One region of the Paenibacillus sp. JJ1722 genome, then DNA from elsewhere that is predicted to be linked to it. Evidence: predicted binding sites of a transcription regulator. Region 1 holds the regulator's gene; the other holds the start of a gene.
The links. The regulator LexA, encoded in region 1, represses DNA repair genes until DNA is damaged. The targets are predictions, from matches to a motif close to CGAACATATGTTCG.

Region 1 (3,592 bases):
TTTGTGGAATACGGTGGTGGGGAAGTGGGGCCTTATAAAGTTTTAAAATAAAAAATTGAGCAAACAATGCAGCAACGTACAAACCATGGACGGATATACAGCCGGAATACTTAAGTGAAAAAAGCTGAAGCAAGTTTGAGGGCTATAGGTGTGGTCAGTTGTACACAAAGTATTTGAGTCAAGAATGCTGCTGCTTTTGACTGGGTACCATTTCGCTTCTGTTTTAACCAGTGGAAGCATAGTTGAATATGTATGTTAAAAGGAAGGCAACTGAATTTAGCAGTTCTATGGGATTTAGGAGTTGGGTGTATCGTTTAACACAAAAAAAGCAGGAAGAATCCTTCCCGCTTTTGCTTGAAAACGATTATTAACGTCTGCGTTGTCTATCATTTACGCTAAACAGATTAACAGCCAGTGCGTTACCTCTTGCACGCGCAATGGCTCTTTGAGTGGAACGGATGTTTAATCTTCTTCTTCTTAAATCACGTTTGCAATGTCTTCTGCTCATAATATCACCTCCCTTCAAGAAATGAAGGTACGGTTAAATCTTAGTGGCGTTTATGCTTACGCTTGGAAATTTTGATATTCAAGGCATTGGTTGCTAGTGCATTTCCGCTTCCTGTTTTAGCAGCTGCGGCTTGAAAGACTTTAACGACCAGATATCTGTTTTTCCCGATGCGATGCTTATACGTTTTAACTCTATTTCTGATCATCTGCATATCTCCTTTGCTTAGTTCTGCTATATACATATGTCAATTGTGATAGTAATGTATCAGCATAAATCTATTAAAAGCAAAAAGAAGCTAGTACCTATATTCCTAATGGATAATAAAAAAACTCATGCGAACCTGTCTTCGCCTTTTCAACTTTACGTTGCAGGAGAATGTTACAGGCAGGTCGGCATGAGTCTAATAGTGTAGATAAAGATAATAGGCAGTTAGTATGAAAATTATTTACTATTAAGAGTGTTAAGTTTTTTCTCGTAGTACGCCTCTTGAGCAAGAATATGATTCAGTTGTTCAGAGAGCTGTTTATATTCTTGGCTGTCTTCTGGATAATTATTTCTTTCGAAAATTACAGCTTCGAGTTGCTTTTCTAAATACCTGAAATGGATAAGTATTTGTATATACTTAATACGGTCATAGGTTGTTATGTGGGAGTTCTCTTTTGCATACAAATGATCCATTGTTGGAACTACACAGCTTATGGCGATAAATATCACAACAAACGCTGAAATTATAATTTTTTTCATTTAATTCCTCCTACAGAGCTATAAGTAATTAATATACCATATTTATCTAAAACAAAGAAAGATCTATTAGTTTTGCCCATGACAGTATAGCTGCTCAAGGTCAGTGGGGGATTATTTGAGATGAGGAGGCTGATTTTTAGTAGAAAAAATAGGGATAGGTTGCTGAAATGAAAAAATAGTTGTGAGATACATAATAAACATAATAGCAATACAAAACCGGCTTGCCCTAGGCAGCCGGTTTTGTATTAGTGGATAGAATAACGGGGAAGAAAGAACGAGAAATCAGTGGAAGTCCCGGAAGAGTCCTACAACCTTGCCCAAAATGCTGACGTGTGTCAGGCGAAGCGGTTCAAAGGCTGGATTTTCAGGTTGAAGCCGAATATGATCCTTTTCTTTGTAGAAGGTTTTAACTGTAGCTTCGTCTTCATCTGTCATAGCTACAACAATATCACCATTATCAGCGGTCTGCTGCTGACGTACGATTACATAGTCTCCGTTAGCAATACCAGCTTCAATCATGCTTTCGCCTACAACAGATAACATGAATATTTTATCCTCACCAACAAAGTGTTGGGGAAGAGGAAAGTAATCTTCAATATTTTCTGTCGCCGTAATAGGAAGGCCAGCAGTTACTTTGCCGACGACGGGGACACGACTAATGGAGTAATTAATCAAGTTGCTGTTATCCGATTCGTCTTGACCGAGTAACTCAATAGCCCGTGGTTTTGTAGGATCGCGGCGAATGAGTCCTTTTTTCTCTAAACGATCCAAATGACCATGAACCGTAGAACTGGAGGCTAATCCGACAGCCTCGCCTATTTCGCGTACAGAAGGGGGGTATCCCTTTAGACGCACTTCATTGCGGATAAATTCAAGAATGGCCTGCTGGCGGCTCGAAATCTTAGACATACCGTATCAACCCCATTTAGTAACGTTTGGGAAAATTATAGCATAGAACCTCCGTTCGTACAAACATAAGTTCTAAATAATCCCTGAAAATAATTGCGAACTTTTGTTCTCTTTTCTATTGAACAAAACAAATGTTCGTGTTATATTGTGAAAACATAAGAACAAACGTTTGGAGGACACAGCCAATGATGAAATATAGCACTTATCAAAGTATTTTTCCGATGAATTTAGAAAATTTACAGGAGACTCGAAAAGAGGGTAGGGCACGTTTTATGCAGATTATTACCAATACTCTTTTACTTAAGCTTCTTATTATAGTGATTGTTGCTTGGATTGCAGGGGCAGGTGTACTTACAGTTTTCGCGGCACCTTCAGCTTCCAAGGAAGAAGTGACTAAACTGACCGTACAACCTGGGGATACGTTGTGGGAGATTGCCGCAAATCATAAACCGGAACGAATGGATACACGGGTATATATAGAAGGAATTGTGCGGATTAACGGTTTGGAGGATCGGGGAGTGCAAGTAGGTCAGGTACTCAAGCTTCCTAACTTCTGATCTATAGACTATTAGAGCTTGTCAGGGAGCGTAATACGGGAGCCTTGACAAGCTCTTTTCTACATGTCAAAGTGTATTATATCTTTGCTTTTATGGAGGGGACACAATTTGGATATAGACAGCTTGGTACAGCGCATTAATGAATTAGCGCGCAAAGCAAAATCCGAGGGTTTGACGGAAGAGGAAGCCACAGAGCGCGCCAATCTTCGGGAAATTTATTTAGGTAACATTCGCCGTAATTTTCGGCAGCAGCTTGAGACGATTGAATTTGTGGACGATGATACATCGAAAGGAAATGACGGGCTGAAGCATTAATGTTGTTAAAGTGCCCAAGCCTGCAATTTGCCTTTTGTTTTAGGTACCTTTTATGGTATCTATATAGATCAGCTTTGAGGCAATTGTTTTAATGTAATATATCTGGGAAGGAATTGAGAGATGGCCCGATCATTTGAAAGAAAAGTACGCAAAAACACAGCGCATTTAAATAAATCGCGCAAAAAGCAAGGCATTCAAACCATTAGCGGCGCAGGTTCTACAATGGATATTTTCCGTGGCCGTAACATTACTGTGCCAATTATGCTGGCTGGTCTTTCTGTATTGTACATGCTTATGAGTTACTTTTTGACTAAGACCGGTATGCGAGGGATGGATTGGCTTGTATTCGGCCTGTACTTGATGCTGGCTGTTATCTTTTTCATCCGTCGTCCTTATTTGAAAGTGGGAAAGGATACTCTCTATATGCTGAAAGGTGGTAGAGAACGTCCAATGACGGCAGGGGACATGAAAGCCATCAAGATTGAAAAGGGTTACGTAACCGTTGAAAGAAAAGGTAAGGGTGGTAATTTTATTTTCACAAAATCATTAGGTCGCTATG
Region 2 (3,592 bases), 740 kb from region 1:
CGCACACCCTTGGGTGTTTAAAAACGAAATAGCCAAGATCGAAGGGGACCCAGAGGCAGGCGATTTGGTCAGTATCGTTAACCATCAGGGGCGTTATTTGGCGACAGGTTACTATAATCCAGCTTCACAAATTACAGTGCGTGTGATGTCCTACGAGCCGCTGGAAGCAATGGATCAAAACTTTTTTGCCCAACGCTTTCGCAAATGTCTGGAGCACCGCGAACGTTTTGTGACCGGGGGAAACGCTTATCGGTTGGTGTACGGCGAGGCTGATTTTTTGCCTGGACTGATTGTAGATCGATTTGGTGATGTGTTAGTCGTGCAGTTGTTAACGCTTGGCATGGATCGGCGCAGGGAAGAAATCAGGGATGCGCTCGTTGAAGTAGTGGGTCCTGTTGGTATATATGAGCGAAGTGATGTATCCATCCGTGAGCTGGAAGGATTGGAACAAACGAAGGGTCCTTTGTACGGTGATTGCCCGCGTCATGTGGTAGTGACGGAAAATGGTCTGCAAATCAAGGTTGATATCGTAGAGGGCCAGAAGACGGGTTATTTCTTTGACCAGCGTGAAAATCGTGCGGCCATAGCACCGTTGATGACAGGTTGGGGAGCACGTAGTGGAATTACGCTACAAGAAGTAGCTGCAGACTCAGGGGATGCGGGCACAACGGTCATGAAGCCAGTGAATAAAAGTGGTAAGGTTGTTGAATTCCCATTCTGGGATGGCGCAACCGTATTGGAATGTTTTTCGCACACGGGAAGCTTTACGCTCAATGCATGTAAACATGGTGCTAAAAAAGTAACTTGTCTTGATATTTCAGAGCATGCGATTGAAAGTGCGCGGGATAATGTCAAGCTGAACGGTTTTGAGGAACGCGTCGAGTTTGTCGTCGACGATGCTTTTCAATATTTGCGCAATCAAGTGAAAGGTGTAGAGGAACGCAATGCACGAGCCGGGGGCAAAGGAGATACATCCAAGCCGCTGACAGCAGGTGGCGGACGCACCTTTGACGTGGTCATTCTTGATCCGCCAGCCTTTGCCAAAACGAAGAACGCTGTCAAAGGAGCTACACGTGGATATAAAGATATCAACCTGCACGGGATGAAGCTGGTCAATGAGGGCGGCTATCTGGTGACTGCGAGCTGCTCGTTCCATATGCGGCCAGAGTTGTTTTTAGATACCATTAAGGAAGCGGCGGCAGATGCCGGCAAAATCCTTCGTCTGGTAGACTGGAGAGCGGCTGGTAAGGACCATCCTCAAATTTTGGGTGTGGAGGAAGGCCATTACTTGAAATTCGCCATCTTTGAGGTGCGCAGCCGGACACAGCTGTAGGTTTCATACAAGGTCAAAGTCAATCGCCTTTTTGGTGATTAAATAGGTAAAATAGACTCGTTTAGGTATAAATCAGTCCTGTAGAGAAGGCGTGCACCAAGCCAATCTGCGGGACTGATTTGTTTTTTTAGAGGGAGGAAGAATTGCTACAACATGGCAAACGTACGTTCTTTTCTCCCTTGCCTGATATGCTATACTGTTTAATAGAATGTTGTTCGTTGGAAAGGAGGCCGCATCATGTCGGTTCGCTTGTTGATTGGCCGCTCTGGGAGTGGTAAAAGTACGTTAATCCGCAATGAAATGACGTCTATGTTACGCGAGGAGCCGCTAGGTAAGCCTATGCTGTTACTTGTACCGGAGCAATCGTCATTTGCTTCTGAGCATGCGTTACTTACAGAAGCCGGAAACGGTATTCAGGGGTCGGTGCGCGCCCAAGTGATGGGATTTCATCGTCTTGCCTATTTAGTTATGCAGGAAACCGGGGGTTCAGCACTGGTGCCTGTAACGGAAGAAGGCAAGAAGATGCTTTTATATAAAATTATTCGTCGTCGCAAGGATGAACTGAGTTTGTTTAAGGATTCGGGAGACCAGCTCGGCTTTGTGGATCGGTTGAATACATTGTTTACGGAGCTAAAGCAGTATGGAAATGATACTCGGTCTGTACCGGAGCAACTGGAGCGAATGAACGCTGCTGGAGAGTCAACTCCGATTTTGCGCGGCAAGCTCAAAGATATCAGTCTAATCTATGAGGATTTTGAACGTGAGCTGACGCTTAAATATATTGACGGTGAAGATACGCTGCGCATGCTGGCAGAACAGATTGCTGAGTCTTCCCTTGTGCGTGGGGCAGATATTTGGATGGATGGCTACCGCAGGTTTACACCACATGAATACAAGGTGGTGGAGCAGCTTATGCTGCACGCTTCTTCGTTGACGGTGGCGCTGACTTGCAACCGCAGCTACGAGAGCGGACAGCTTCCGCATGAGCTGGATTTGTTTCATCCCTCAGCGGCTACGTATGTAAAGCTCAAAGGAATGGCAGACGAGCTGATGATAGAGACGCAGACACAATTACTGCGCCCTGATCCGCTGCCGAGATTTAAGGAGCGTCCGGCGTTGGCGTATTTGGAGGCTAACTTTGAACATCGTACAGGGTTACGGAATCAGGAACAATGGATGCGGCTGCAGCAGCTACGAGAGCAGTGGACAGAAGAACAGCCGGAAGGCATAAAACTGTACACTGCGGCTAATCGCCGTGCAGAGCTGGAAGGGGCTGCACGCGAAATGCGTCGTCTGGCCCGAGATGAGGGCGCTCGTTATCGGGAGATGGCCCTGTTTGTACGTCATATTGAAGATTATGAGCCATGGGTGGAACCGATATTCAAACAATATGAGGTTCCAGTATTTCTGGATCAGCGGAGAAGTGTTTTGCATCATCCCTTAGTGGAATTGATTCGGGCTTCGCTGGATATCGTGCAGCGTCGTTGGCGATATGAGGATGTATTCCGTGCGGTCAAAACAGACCTTCTCCTGCCGCTGGATGGTCGGGTAAGCCGTGAGGAGATGGACCGTTTGGAAAACTATGTACTAGCCTGCGGAATACAAGGTAGCCGTTGGACAGACGGTCGCCCGTGGCAGGCTGTACCCAGCTTGTCACTGGAGCTGGAGGAGCAGGAACGGAACCGTCAACGGGATGAAACGTTGGATTTAATGGAGCTGTGCCGGGATGTGATCGTGACGCCTTTACGTGCGTTTGAGAAACGTGTGGGCAAGGCACGAACTGCACTTGAGAAGTGTGAAGCGGTATATCTGTTACTGGAGGATGCAGAAATTGGCCACAAGCTGGACGCCTTCATTCATCAGGCAGAGGAAGCAGGAAAACCTGAGCAGGCGAAGGAGCATCGTCAAGTATGGGATGCGGTGCTTGAACTACTGGATCAAATTGTCGAAATGATGGGTGATGAGAGGCTGGATACCTCTTTGTTTGCGGGTGTGCTGGAAACGGGATTGGCTGAGTTCCGTATGGGACTTGTTCCGCCAGCTCTGGATCAGGTTCTAGTCGGAAACACGGACCGTACACGTGTGTCCGGTATTCAACATGCCTTTGTGCTAGGTATGAACGAAGGTGTGATGCCGGCTGTGTTCCATGAGGACGGTGTGCTGAATGAGCAGGAGCGTATGGCATTAAACGAACGAGGCGTAGAGCTGGCGCCGGATATGACAAGACGTCTGTTGGACGAACGTTTTCTCGCTTATACG

Region 2: addB (helicase-exonuclease AddAB subunit AddB) is a predicted target of LexA. The motif match lies at 1,491-1,504, and genes of this name have one in related genera.

What each region holds. Positions count from the first base shown of each region.
Region 1 covers NZ_CP182500.1:3,337,010-3,340,601, reverse strand. Annotated here, with positions in the region: gene ACM1ND_RS14660 (hypothetical protein) at 368-508, opposite strand; gene ACM1ND_RS14655 (hypothetical protein) at 549-713, opposite strand; gene ACM1ND_RS14650 (hypothetical protein) at 950-1,252, opposite strand; gene lexA (transcriptional repressor LexA) at 1,535-2,161, opposite strand; gene ACM1ND_RS14640 (LysM peptidoglycan-binding domain-containing protein) at 2,350-2,718, shown strand; gene ACM1ND_RS14635 (DUF896 domain-containing protein) at 2,827-3,033, shown strand; gene ACM1ND_RS14630 (hypothetical protein) at 3,154-3,592, shown strand, end outside.
Region 2 covers NZ_CP182500.1:4,078,039-4,081,630, reverse strand. Annotated here, with positions in the region: gene ACM1ND_RS18040 (class I SAM-dependent rRNA methyltransferase) at 1-1,333, shown strand, start outside; gene addB (helicase-exonuclease AddAB subunit AddB) at 1,571-3,592, shown strand, end outside.